Regions from separate parts of the Neobacillus sp. 114 genome, predicted to be linked through region 3. Evidence: riboswitches for the same ligand, from Rfam matches in the RefSeq annotation. Region 3 holds a riboswitch; each other region holds the start of a gene.

The links. A riboswitch is a leader RNA that binds a small molecule or an ion and turns the genes downstream of it on or off. The one in region 3 is predicted to bind preQ1.
Region 1: it holds a riboswitch for preQ1, as region 3 does, so the genes downstream of both, QNN06_RS06290 (QueT transporter family protein) here and queF (preQ(1) synthase) in region 3, are expected to answer to the same signal.
Region 2: it holds a riboswitch for preQ1, as region 3 does, so the genes downstream of both, queC (7-cyano-7-deazaguanine synthase QueC) here and queF (preQ(1) synthase) in region 3, are expected to answer to the same signal.

Annotation. Positions count from the first base shown of each region.
Region 1 is NZ_CP126144.1:1,266,848-1,271,105, forward strand. It holds gene QNN06_RS06275 (citrate synthase/methylcitrate synthase) at 1-188, opposite strand, end outside; gene QNN06_RS06280 (LysR family transcriptional regulator) at 296-1,174, shown strand; gene QNN06_RS06285 (DinB family protein) at 1,231-1,755, opposite strand; gene QNN06_RS06290 (QueT transporter family protein) at 1,905-2,429, opposite strand; PreQ1 riboswitch class I at 2,454-2,498, opposite strand; gene QNN06_RS06295 (DUF4177 domain-containing protein) at 2,601-2,789, shown strand; gene licT (BglG family transcription antiterminator LicT) at 3,003-3,836, shown strand; gene QNN06_RS06305 (beta-glucoside-specific PTS transporter subunit IIABC) at 4,194-4,258, shown strand, end outside.
Region 2 is NZ_CP126144.1:4,215,196-4,219,453, forward strand. It holds gene QNN06_RS20435 (AMP-binding protein) at 1-125, opposite strand, end outside; gene queE (7-carboxy-7-deazaguanine synthase QueE) at 469-1,197, opposite strand; gene queD (6-carboxytetrahydropterin synthase QueD) at 1,190-1,672, opposite strand; gene queC (7-cyano-7-deazaguanine synthase QueC) at 1,677-2,336, opposite strand; PreQ1 riboswitch class I at 2,389-2,431, opposite strand; gene QNN06_RS20455 (MTH1187 family thiamine-binding protein) at 2,547-2,849, opposite strand; gene QNN06_RS20460 (DUF3870 domain-containing protein) at 3,055-3,369, shown strand; gene QNN06_RS20465 (acyl-CoA dehydrogenase family protein) at 3,424-4,258, opposite strand, start outside.
Region 3 is NZ_CP126144.1:6,335,014-6,339,271, forward strand. It holds gene QNN06_RS30905 (DUF3052 domain-containing protein) at 1-188, opposite strand, end outside; gene QNN06_RS30910 (L,D-transpeptidase family protein) at 303-1,730, opposite strand; gene queF (preQ(1) synthase) at 1,936-2,436, opposite strand; PreQ1 riboswitch class I at 2,559-2,605, opposite strand; gene QNN06_RS30920 (S8 family serine peptidase) at 2,825-4,258, shown strand, end outside.

The DNA.
Region 1 (4,258 bases), 1.3 Mb from region 3:
AAAGCTCGTAACTGTACTTCATCAGGTAAATAGCCATGCCAGAGCAAGTAGGCAACTTCTTCAAAAGAGTATCGATTAGTAAGCTTCCCAATTTCATATCCCCGGTAAATAAGCTCTCCCTTTTCACCATCAATATGACTGATTAATGTTTCGGCAGCGACAATTCCTTTTAAACCCTTTTGGATCATAAAAATCTCTCCTTCCTTTATTTACTAATAGTGTATATAATGAGTTCGATTAATGAAATTAAATAATTTTAAATGAAATGATTAATATTTTTAATAAGGAGGAGAATATGGAATTCCAATGGCTCAACACATTTATTACGGCTGCTGATTGTGGGAATTTCCGCAGAACGGCGGAAATCCTTTATATTTCACAGCCTTCTGTTACCGTTCATATAAAACAATTAGAACAAGAACTTGGAATTCAGTTATTTGATCGGGAAGGGAAAAAAGTAAAACTGACCGAAGCGGGGAGAAGATATTTAGTTCATGCAAAGAGATTGTTAGAGGTTTATCAAGGGGGGCTCGAGGACATTCACTCTTTTAGTCAAGGATACTCGACCAAATTTTCTATTGCCATTTCGCCTTTGATCGCGGATACCATCCTGCCATATGTCTTAAAAAGCTATACAAACAAGCATCCTGAGGTAGAGATTTCGGTTAAAATTATCGAATCCGTTGGTATCGAAGATGCGGTATTAAGGGAAGAAGTTGATATCGGGCTGTCATGTTTAAATAGTCTTCACCCTCAATTAATTAGTGAACTCTTATATAAAGATAATGTTATGCTGGTAGCGCCTCATGATGGGAGAGATTCCGAAACAGCACCTCCGTTAGACGAAGAAGAGGTTTTAACATCGAACTATTTGTTAACCCATAATCACCCAGGTTACTGGGATGGTCTTTGTCATGCAGTAAAAACCAAATATCCAAAAGTAAAAATGATGAAAGTATCACAGGTACACATTACAAAAAGATTCATCGTTGAAGGGCTGGGTGTCTCTTTCCTTCCGACATCAACGGTCAGAAGGGAACTGCTAGAAGGGAGGCTTATAGAAGTAGACTGCCAAACCATCCACCTGCCCGAAGCCAACACTTACGCAATCATGAAATACGACCACTCCAAACAAAAAGAATTTCTCGAGTTTATCTCAAACTATCGGATTTAAAAAACAGTGTCCGCCTGAGGCAGACACTGTCCACGATTGGTGTCAGGCGCCGCTCGTTATTTCAATTTAGATAAGTATCGTTCTGTCACGATGCTGCGGTGGTGGATTGCATGGCCGGCGATGATGTAGGCGATGGCACGGGCGGTGACCTCCATGCCATTGGCGTTGCCGACATTTGTCCAGGCTGACTCCGGCATGTTCTCGATCAGAGTGATTGATGCTTTTCTGACTGCAATGAAGTCAGAAAGAATAGATTGCAGCGGCAGTTCACTCATTTGTGCTCCTGCTACATAATCATTTTCGTTAAAGCCTGCCAGCGGTGTCTTGTCGCCACGCCCAACTCGAAGCAGGCGGTAGCTCATGATTCTTTCGGTATCTGCCATATGGCCAAGCACCTCTTTGATGCTCCATTTGCCAGATTCATAGCGGAAGTGCGCCTCTTCCTCTGAAATCCCTTCGAAAAGAGAAACCACCTCTTCCAGGCTTTCTTTAAGAGTCGCCAATAAATCTCCCTCTGGAACTAACTGGACGTAAGGAACATAATACTCCGGAAACTCATTGTTATTTGGACGCTGTACCATTCGAAAAATCCCCTTTCTAGTCTCATAAAATATAGACTTTCCATCCTGTAAACATGATTATCTATCCCTATTTTAGTAGTTTATTCAAATAAATACCATAAAAAAGAGCCGTTGCCCAGGTCCTCCCCGAAGCAACAGCTCTTCATAAATTATTTAAAAATTTTATCAAAATGAACGCGCTTGTTAATGAAATACATGACCGGCATGCCGACAGCCATCACAACGAATTCCCCAACCGCCGTTGTTAACCATGTAAACAGGAATGGCAGATCGAACGCTAAATGCAGTTCAATCGCAATGAGGAACATCGTAAAGGTGAACACCAATGTATTCACAATCATCCGTGTCCAAATTCCTTTAATGAACCGTGCACACAAAATCGTAATCACTAAAGCAATCAATGACTGCCCTACACCGAAAATAAGGTCATACGCCTTCATTGGTGAGAAGAATAAATTCGTTAAAAATACCCCTAAAATGATCCCGTATAAATACTTTTTGTTGAAAACGACGAGATGGTTAAACATCTCTGAAACGCGGAATTGCACCTGGGTAAACCCAAATGGCTGAATTAACGCCGAAACCGCAATGTACAGGGCCGCAATAATCCCGTTTACAACGATTTCCCTTACCTTGCTGCTCGATGTGCCTGTCGTGTACTGGGCGTCAAGCATGTTTGTTGTTTTTTCCATATTCATTTCTCCTTAGTTTTTTAAAGTGGGAGGATCTCGAACCACTTAAAGTAATATACTAACAAACTATTATATTAATACATAAAAAATTGGCGGTCAATTACAGTTTTTGGGATAATAAGAATATACAAAACATAATGTCGGAGGGGAACCATGTACGAATATAAATTTGAAAGAATTGAATTAAGCAAGTTAAGCGGAAAACCTAAGGAAGATTACCATGAAATCATTCAACAAAATGCCAAAAACGGCTGGAGACTGGTCCAGATTTTTGCGCCGGGAATTGCTGCATATGGGTCCGCGGCTTATTATGAAGCCATATTTGAAAGAAAAGTAGATTAAAGAAATACAAATAATATCTGAACATGCATCAAAGAAACTCAATAAGAATTGCGCCAAAATTAAAAGAATGATAAAATCTAACCAAATAACTTCAAATTTTTAGGATTGTTACTGACTAATCAGGCAAAACCTATGACTAATGTTTTTTTGCATTAGTTTTAGGTTTTTTTATTTTCCTTTTTATCACAAATATTCCACAAATAGGTGATTTGTATGAAAATCGCAAAGGTAATCAATAACAATGTAATCAGCGTCATGGACGAGCAAAATAAAGAATTGGTCATTATGGGAAGAGGAATCGCGTTTCAAAAACGGCCGGGTGACGTAGTGGATGAGAGTAAAATCGAAAAGGTCTTCAGACTCGAAAACAAGGATGTTTCCGAAAAGTTTAAAACGCTATTGTATGAGATTCCATTAGAATATATGGCCGTTTCCGAAGAAATCATCAACTATGCGAAAGTGAAACTAGGGAAGAAGCTAAATGACAGCATCTATGTCTCCTTAACCGACCATATTCATTTTGCGATTGAAAGGCATCAAAAAGGAATCAATATCTCGAATGCGCTCCTTTGGGAGATTAAAAAGATTTATCAAGACGAATTCTCCATTGGTCGGGAAGCGTTAAAAATGATTCAAAACAAGCTTGGTATTACGCTTCCAGAGGATGAAGCGGGCTTTATTGCGATGCATATCGTGAATGCGGAATTAAACGATGAGATGCCAAACCTTGTCAACATAACCAAACTCATTCAGGATATTTTAAACATCGTCAAGTATCATTTCAAGATTGAACTTGATGAGGAATCCTTAAATTATTTCCGGTTCCTTACCCATCTTAAATTTTTTGCGCAGCGCCTTTTCAGCGGTTCGCATTTAGACAGCGAGGATGATTTTCTTTATAACCTGGTAAAGGAAAAACATAAAGAAGCATTTGCTTGTGCGCAAAAGATTAAAGATTATATTACAAAAGCGCATCAGCATGAGATCACAAAGGAAGAAATGGGCTACCTTGCCATTCATATACATCGTGTCGTGAATCGAAACTAGTAAATTTTTTATGGTAAGAAAGCGTTGACACCTAATGAAAGCGAATGCTATTATGTGAATACAAATTAATATAAATTTATTAGGATTGTTACTGATTATGCAGGCAAAACCTAAATTGCAAACCATACTTATGTTTATGGCATGCAGTTTAGGTTTTTTTTATTTTCTTAAAGGTGTGCCATCCTGGTCCGGACAGGAAACACAGCAAAAGTAAAATCAAAAAGTAAATATAAAAACAGGATTGTTACTGGTCATGCAGGCAAAACCTAAGTCATAAAGAATGTTTCAGGGACGCTATGTCCCCGGCTTCTTAATGGCTTAGGTATTTTTTTTACCAAAATACTAGAGGTGATAAAGATGTCGAAAAACGAAAGATTAGCTAAAGAAATTCTACAGCTAGTTGGCGGAGAAGAGAATGTAAA
Region 2 (4,258 bases), 2.1 Mb from region 3:
TTAAACTCTTGGTAGGAAATCCTTTTATCCCCGGAAATGATGGCCGTTTTGGCTGGATTTTTGGCTGCCGTCCTGCGCACAATATCGCCGATGGCCACTCGGTTTAAAATGGTGATTTCACTCATGAGCTTCCCCCCCGTTTTTTTTTCAAATTACTCCTCAATTCTTGTAATCGCTTCCATTTTTGCTTTCGTTCAAAAATCTTCATTCCGAGTAGAACAGTTTTATTTTACCTTCTAATCCTACATTTTCAGAATCCTCCTTATCCATGGGTTTCAATACCTACCTTAAGAAATGCAAGAATTGTACCAGTTTTTTTAAATAAGGGATGTATTACCTGGCGCCTTACATAGGCATATACTCCTTGAACAAATGTTATAAAAAAAACACAGTTGTATAGTTTTATAAACAGTTTGATTGTGATGTAAAAAAAAGCGATGCCGCCCTGGACATCGCCTGTTTTTTCACCTAAACTCCTCTTTTATTTCCCCACAAAAAAGTATGCAATTGCGGAAGAATCTTAACGTTATTCATATCAGAGTCCTGCATGACTCTATCTATCAATCTTTCATATTTATTAATAAGATGCAGCAGCAGCTCTTGATTATCCATCGTTGACAGATGATCATTACCAACCTGTACAAAGAAGGGAACTTCCGGATAACGGAAATGAACAGCTTTGGCATATTCATAATCAAGATCATCAAATACCACAATCTTCAAGCTAAATTGTTGTGGTACATCATTTTGTTTAAGTTTCCCAATAATTTCATCTAAAATTTCAAAATCCGTCTCCATTTTTGAGCTTGGCGGCTTGGGTGAAATCGTTAATTCATCAATCTCAAAAAACCAATCCTGCCACCTGCTTCCCTGGGTTTCCAGACCAATTTTTATTTGATTAGCCTTTAGGATTTTAATAAATTCATCGAGATTTTTCAATAAAGCAGGATTCCCGCCAGAGATCGTCACAAAGGAGAAATTCTTGCCTCCGATTCGTTTCAGCTCTTCCCAAATTTCTACCGCTTCCATCATTCGAATATCATTTTTACCGGTGCCATCCCAGGTAAAGGAGGAGTCGCACCAGCTGCAGGAATAGTCACAGCCAGCAGTTCTTACAAACATTGTTTTCTGGCCGATAACCATTCCTTCCCCTTGGATGGTGGGTCCGAAAATTTCCATAACAGGTATTTTACTCAACTTCCATCCACTCCCGTCTAGCTTCCGCATAGCTTGTCGGTGTCTCAAACAACCGGACAAATTCTACTCTTGCGCCACAATACTGTTCTTGTCTTTTCTCTTTCTTTAATGCCTCAGCCATTTTCTCGTAAATCCAGACCACCATGTTTTCCGCCGTGGTATTCATTGGTGGAAGGGTTTCGTTCAGATAGCGATGGTCGAGATACACCTCAATTTCATTTTTCCAAATGTCTTTAATGTCCCCGAAATCCATCATCAAGCCGCGGTCATCAACAAAACCACTGATTCCAAAAATGACTATATACGTATGGCCATGAAGGTTTTTGCATTTACCCTCATAGCAATGCAAATGGTGGGCAGCATCAAAGGTAAATTCCTTGCTGACCAGCACTCTTTTGGAATGGTATTTTAATTGATTGCGTTTGATATCTTCATCCATTTTTTGGAGTTTATCTACGATGTGAAAACCATACATGGGGTTAAAACTCCTTTCGTGTACTCAAGTATTGGTCAAGGCCTCTTTTTCTCAATACACAAGCCGGACATTCCCCACAACCAACGGCAATGATCCCGTTATAGCAGGTTAATGTTTTTTCCCTAACGAAATCCAGTGCATTCAATTCATCAGCCAACTGCCAAGTTTCAGCTTTGTTTAGCCACATTAACGGAGTATGAATGACAAATTCCTTGTCCATTGATAGGTTCAATGTGACATTTAAAGACTTGATAAACACATCCCGGCAATCCGGGTAACCGCTGAAATCCGTTTCGCAAACACCAGTGATAATGTGCTTTGCCCCAACCTGGCTTGCCAGTACTCCCGCAAAAGAGATGAATAACAGGTTTCGTCCTGGTACAAAAGTGGAAGGTAATTCACCATTTTCTCCTTCCTTCACTTCAATGTCTTTACGGGTCAAGGCGTTTGGTGCCAATTGGTTTAACAATGACATATCTAAAATATGATGCTCTATTCCAAGTTCATTCGCGATATTTTGGGCGCACTCGATTTCAAGCTTGTGCCTTTGATTATAGTTAAAAGTAACCGCCACTACTTCTTCAAAATGTTCTAAAGCCCAAAACAAACAGGTGGTGCTATCCTGTCCTCCGCTAAAAACTACAACTGCTTTATCTTTCTTCATTATAAATTCTCCTTTAAATAGAAAAACAGGACTACTAAAGAAAGCAGTCCTGTTTTCCTTAGTTTTTTAAAGAGGGTAGCTAGAACCTCTACCGCAGAGTGCGGATTTTTTATATGACTATTCGATTATAAACCATTTCGATCATTTTTCAATCTATCTTTCAAGATTATTTCGGTTTTGTACACTTTTCAAAAAACATTCACTCTGACCTTACAATTTTGTTTGTACTGACTGCAGCTTCCGCTCCATCGAATGTTCCTTGTCACGACGGTCATCAATTCTGAGATTGGTACAGACTCTTTGTAAGCCTTTCTGGAATGGGACTTCATGAATTTCTTGAACAATTTCTAAGAGTAATTTTAAATCCCCTTCAATCAATGTACTCATCGGGGTTAACTGATACTTTACTCTGTCTTCATATCGCTGAAGAACTTTATGTATTTCCGCCACATACTCACTAACACTTGTAGTACCTGTCCCTACTGGAATAACTGTTATATCAATGATGGCCATAGCTTCATCCTCCTAAGTTCCTTTATAAAAAAAGAATATCATATGAATCGGTTAGAACAAAAATTGATGACTAAGTTAGAAGATGGTATTACTTCTTACCCTGTTTAGGAAGAATGCCAATAGAATAAATTTTTACTCACATTGGTCTTATCAATTATATCTATTTATATTATTCTAAGATTAAAACTAATAGGGAGAGATTTGTTTGAATACCTATTTTATTGCCGGTCACGCCAAGCTGCCAACCGGGATGGCAGCAAGAAGCATTTATGAAACGCTGACGATTACGGCTGAGATTGATAAGCATTATGGCGTGATTGTTGATGCCTCATGTACGCTGGCTACGGAACATGGAAGGGACTATATTTCAAGGCTATTGAAAGGGTATAGTTTACGTCACGGGATTGACAAGCCACTCGAAGACTTAAAAAATGGCTATTTAGGAAAAGCCAATCACGCCCTGATTGCGGCATTAAAGGATTTGTACAAGCAATATGAAACTATGAATTCCGTCCAATAAAAATAGAAAGAGCGGATCGACAATACCAATCAATCCGCTCCCCCAATGAAAAACCTAAACCGTAACTTTCTCACTCTCAAACGGCCAGGCCGGCAGCATGTTGCTTAGCGCCTTATCCTCTCTGTACCCCAGCACATACTCCGCCTGCATAACCGTATGAATTTCCCGCGTTCCTTCGTAAATAACCGGGGCCTTGGAGTTCCGCAAAAAGCGCTCAACCGGATATTCGCTTGAATAACCGTACGCCCCATGGATTTGCACCGCATCATCTGCCGCTTTATTGGCAAAATCACAAGCCTGCCATTTCGCCAGCGAAGTTTCACGAGTATTGCGAACGCCCTTATTTTTCAACTCGCCAGCACGATACACCAGTAAACGGCTCATTTGCAATCCTGCTTCCATGTTGGCAAGCATTTGCTGCACCAGCTGATGCTTACCGATATCTTTGCCGAACGTTTCCCGTTGATGACAGTATTTTACGCTTTCCTCCAAACTGGCCATAATCAAACCGACTGCTCCTGCGGCAACCGTGAAGCGGCCGTTATCAAGTGCGGACATGGCAATTTTGAAACCTTCCCCTTCCTGGCCAAGCAAGTTTTCTTTCGGAACGCGCACTTGATCGAAGAACAATTCCCCGGTATTGCCTGAGCGAATTCCGAGTTTCCCTTTTATCGCCTTAGAAGAAAAGCCAGGCATCGTTCGTTCCACAATAAATGCGGAAATTCCGTGGTGCTTCTTCTCTTTATCCGTATAGGCAAACACGATAAAATGGTCCGCCACATCACACAACGAAATCCATGTTTTCTGACCGTTTATAATATAGTAGTCTCCATCCTTCACAGCAGTTGTTACAAGCGAGGCCACGTCCGAACCCGCTCCAGGCTCCGTT
Region 3 (4,258 bases):
TTTGCCAAAGCCCCTAATTCTTCATTACTTGTCCCAAATACCTGCACAAAATCATAGCTTTCCATTACCGCTTTGCGGTGGACCTCACCTTCAAATGTTCGAATGACCTCATCATAGGACTGCGGTGCGTTGACAATCAACACTGGCTGTCCCTGGTCTTTAAACTGCAACTTATTTAGCACGGACATTGAACTTCCTTCCTTTCAAAGAACCTACAAATATTTTAAACTTTTCCTTTGACTTATCATACCTTTCATGTAAAAAAAGAAGACACTCCGCGAAGTGCCTTCTCCTTGCGATTCTTAATTTTGTACAAGCTTATTCTCATCATTGATGAAGTTTTTTGCCATATCAGCATTAACATAGAGATAGTACCAATTATTCTCGAAGTTCAACCAGCCAGTAACAAGAGTAGGGTTTTTCTTTAAAAAGTATTTATTCCCGCCAATATTCGTCCAGCCGGTATTTTCCGTAACAGCGGGATCAAAGTCCTCGAGCTTGCTGATGACGGTGTTATCCATCACGCCATTGGAGTTGATGTAATACCATTTGCCTTTATAATTGATCCAGCCCGTTTTCATACCCTCTAATTGGTCAAGATAGTACCATTTTTCTTCATCCTTAACCCACCCGGTTTGCATCACGCCATCGCCGGCAAAATAATATTTCTTGTCGCCCGCTTCAAGCCAGCCGGTCTTCATGGCTCCAGTATTATCTAAATAAAATCTATTTCCGCCGTCCTCCAGCCAACCCGTTTTCATCGCACCGGTAGCGTCAAGGAAATATTTAATCCCGTTATCCTCGATCCAGCCCGTTTTCATTGCCCCGGCAGCATCAAAATAATACTTATTGCCGCCGTCTTCCAACCAGCCCGTTTTCGCCGCTCCGTCTTTATCAAGATAGAACTTTTGGCCACCATCTTCAAGCCAGCCAGTCTTCATCACACCATCGTTTGCAAAATAATATTTCTTCCCTTTAATCTCTTGCCAGCCTGTTTTCAACACGCCGCTGCTATCCAAATAATATTTCTTGCCGGCATCCGTCAGCCAGCCAGTCTTCATTATTCCGACTTTATCAAAGAAATATTTTTTGCCGTTTATCGTCTGCCAACCTGTTTTTACTGCTCCATTTTCATAATAATACTTATTGCCGCCTGCTTGTACCCAGCCGTTTTGAATTTGTGGTGCTGTCGTACCTGGATTCTCCCCATTAACTGGTACGGTTACTCCGTATCCATTAGCCATGGCGATAGTGTCAAAACTGTCACCGGAATGGGTAATAACCACTTCAGTATAATTTTGAATTCGGTCAAAGAGCCACCGAATTTCCGAGTTATGCATGCGTACACAGCCTGAGCTGACGTACCGGCCAATGGAGCTTTCATTGTTATTCCCATGGATGCCATAAGTGGTTCCATATGTTCCTCTTGCCTCAAGGCCCATCCAGCGGTCGCCTAGTGGGTTGCGGGGGTCCCCCCCGGCAATATGTCCTGTATAATAAGGGCGATTTACAATTTTATTAACGATCCTAAATTTTCCTTCGGGAGTTAAGTCCCTTGACCTTCCTGTCGCCACCTTAAAAGTCCTTAGTAATGTGCCTCCATCGTAATATGCGAGGGTATTTGTCTTCTTATTAATAATAATTAACTGAGAAGTGGCAGCCGCCGATTGGCTTGAAAAGAAAAAGAAAGTTAATACAAAAATTAAAACCGCAGACGATAATTTCCTCATATTTCTCTCCCCAATTCTGTTGATGAATATAAAGTACCACGAATTAAAGGAATATTTTGTAAAATTTCGGTGAGAAATTTGTAGAATTTCTAATTTTTTAACATAAGTGAAAATATTGTAAAGACTTTTTAATAAAAAAACCTCCCATGGCCTTAGGACCAAGGGAGGGAGGAAATTCTAAGTATATCTTCTTGTTAGCTGTATCTTATCGGTTATCTACTTTTTCAGGATAAAGATCATGATTCATCAACCGGAACTGGGCCATTTCCTCATATTTCGTGCCCGGTTTACCATAGTTGCACCATGGATCAATTGAAATTCCGCCACGCGGCGTAAATTTTCCCCATACCTCGATATAGCGTGGATCAAGGAGCTTAATTAAGTCATTCATGATGATGTTGACACAATCCTCATGGAAATCACCGTGGTTGCGGAAGCTGAAAAGATATAATTTCAGCGATTTGCTTTCTACAATTTTCTGATCGGGGATATAGGAAATATACATTGTTGCAAAATCCGGTTGTCCCGTCAGCGGGCAAAGGCTCGTAAACTCAGGGCAGTTAAATTTTACAAAAAAATCGCGGTTTGGATGCAGGTTGTCGACAGCCTCCAAGACCTCCGAAGAATATTCAAATAAGTATTTGGTACCCTGGTTTCCGAGCAATGTTAAATCCTTTAAACCTTGTTCATGTGTACGTCCAGACATAAAAAAACCTCCTGTAAAATGTGCCCCAGCACTTTCACAGGAGAGGTACTTCACCATTCTAATCAAACTAAAGGGATAAAAGCAAAAAAGCCACATCCTTATGGACATGGCTTTATTGACATGAATCCATAGTTTTTTATAGAGGGTATCAGCTATGAACCTCTCCCGTTCGATACGGGTATTCTTTTTTCTATCTATACTATATTGGACAGTGCAATATTCGTCAAATGGAAAAAATTTTTAGCGAGGGGACATGCAAATTGTATCTATCTGTCTAAAAATTTTTAGCATTCCAACCGTTCGTTCGACACATTATTTTATGACCTTGTCCTAAAATCAACTCATAACGCCTCAAACGTTAATTAGTAGATTACTAGGGGGAATTGGGTTGAAAAAAAGATTAGCGGTTCTATCGGTTTGTTCAGTTCTTTCCATTTCATTGCTTGCCGGAGTGCAGGCGGACAAGCCTAAGGCAGAAGCAGGACAAGAACATTATGTATTAGCTTATAAAGGAAAGCTTCCGGCCAACTTCACTGCAAAAATTGAACAGGCAGGCGGAAAAGTAGAAAGAGTAGTTAAAGAAATAGGAATCGTCGAAGCCGCTTCCTCTGATCAGGACTTTCTATCAAAAATTTCACAGGATACGAATATCCAATCGGCTGGAAGGGAACTTGAAGCATATTTGGAAACAGACCCGGATGATGCTGTTCAATTTACCCCGGGTACACCTAATGGGCAGAAGGTAACTCTAGATCCAAATGCCGATAGCTACTGGGATAAACAATGGGATATGCAGCGATTAACACATGAAGGGGATTCTTATAAATTAAATCAAGGAAATCATGATACTGTTGTGGCAGTTATCGATACCGGGATTGATTTTAGCCACCCAGATTTGGCAGCCAATGCTGATGAGGCTGGATCTAAGACCTTTGTTCCTGGCACAACAGATGCTTGGGATAAAAATGGCCACGGCACCCACGTTGCCGGTTCGATTGCCGCAAATGGAAAGGTAAAGGGCGTAGGCCCTGAGTTAACTGTTCGTGCTTATCGCGTTTTTGGGGCAACAGGTGGAGCCCAGCAATCCTGGATTACCGACGCTATTGTAGCTGCTGCTAATGATGGAGTCGAAGTCATTAACATGTCGATTGGCGGTTGGCGCTGGATGGCCCATAACTTGGGAGAAAAGGGTGACTCCGCTTCTATGGTAGCTTATCAGCGTGCTATTCAGTATGCCACTCAAAAAGGGGTTACGGTCGTTGTATCGGCTGGGAATGATTCAAAAGACTTGAATAACTTACATGATATGCAAGCCTATTGGAAAGCTACTTACGGTATTGATATTAAAGGTCCGTCCCGGGTAGTACCTGCACAAATTCCTGGCGTCATTACGGTGTCCTCATCGAATGAATGGTCGGATAAAAGCATCGCCTTCTATTCCAATTACGGTAATTCTATCGATGTAGCCGGTCCTGGCGGGGATAATGGTCCGTTATATGACAGCTTGTATCGTCAAAATCCAGCCGGAGACTTTTTAAATAAACGTGATTTTACTTATCGGACATTGTCTACGTATCCTACTTATCCTGTTGGAAGCAATGCCACAACTCAATTCAGTGACGGACAATTGCATGGATACTCGTATTTACACGGAACCTCCATGGCAGCACCAAAAGTTGCTGGTGTAGCTGGGGTAATTAAGGCCGCCCACCCAGAATATTCACCAGCCCAAGTAGCTGCGGCTATTAGACAAAGTGCCATTGATTACGGTAAAGTCGGGGTTGACCCACTTTACGGATCCGGTGAAGCAAACATTTACAAC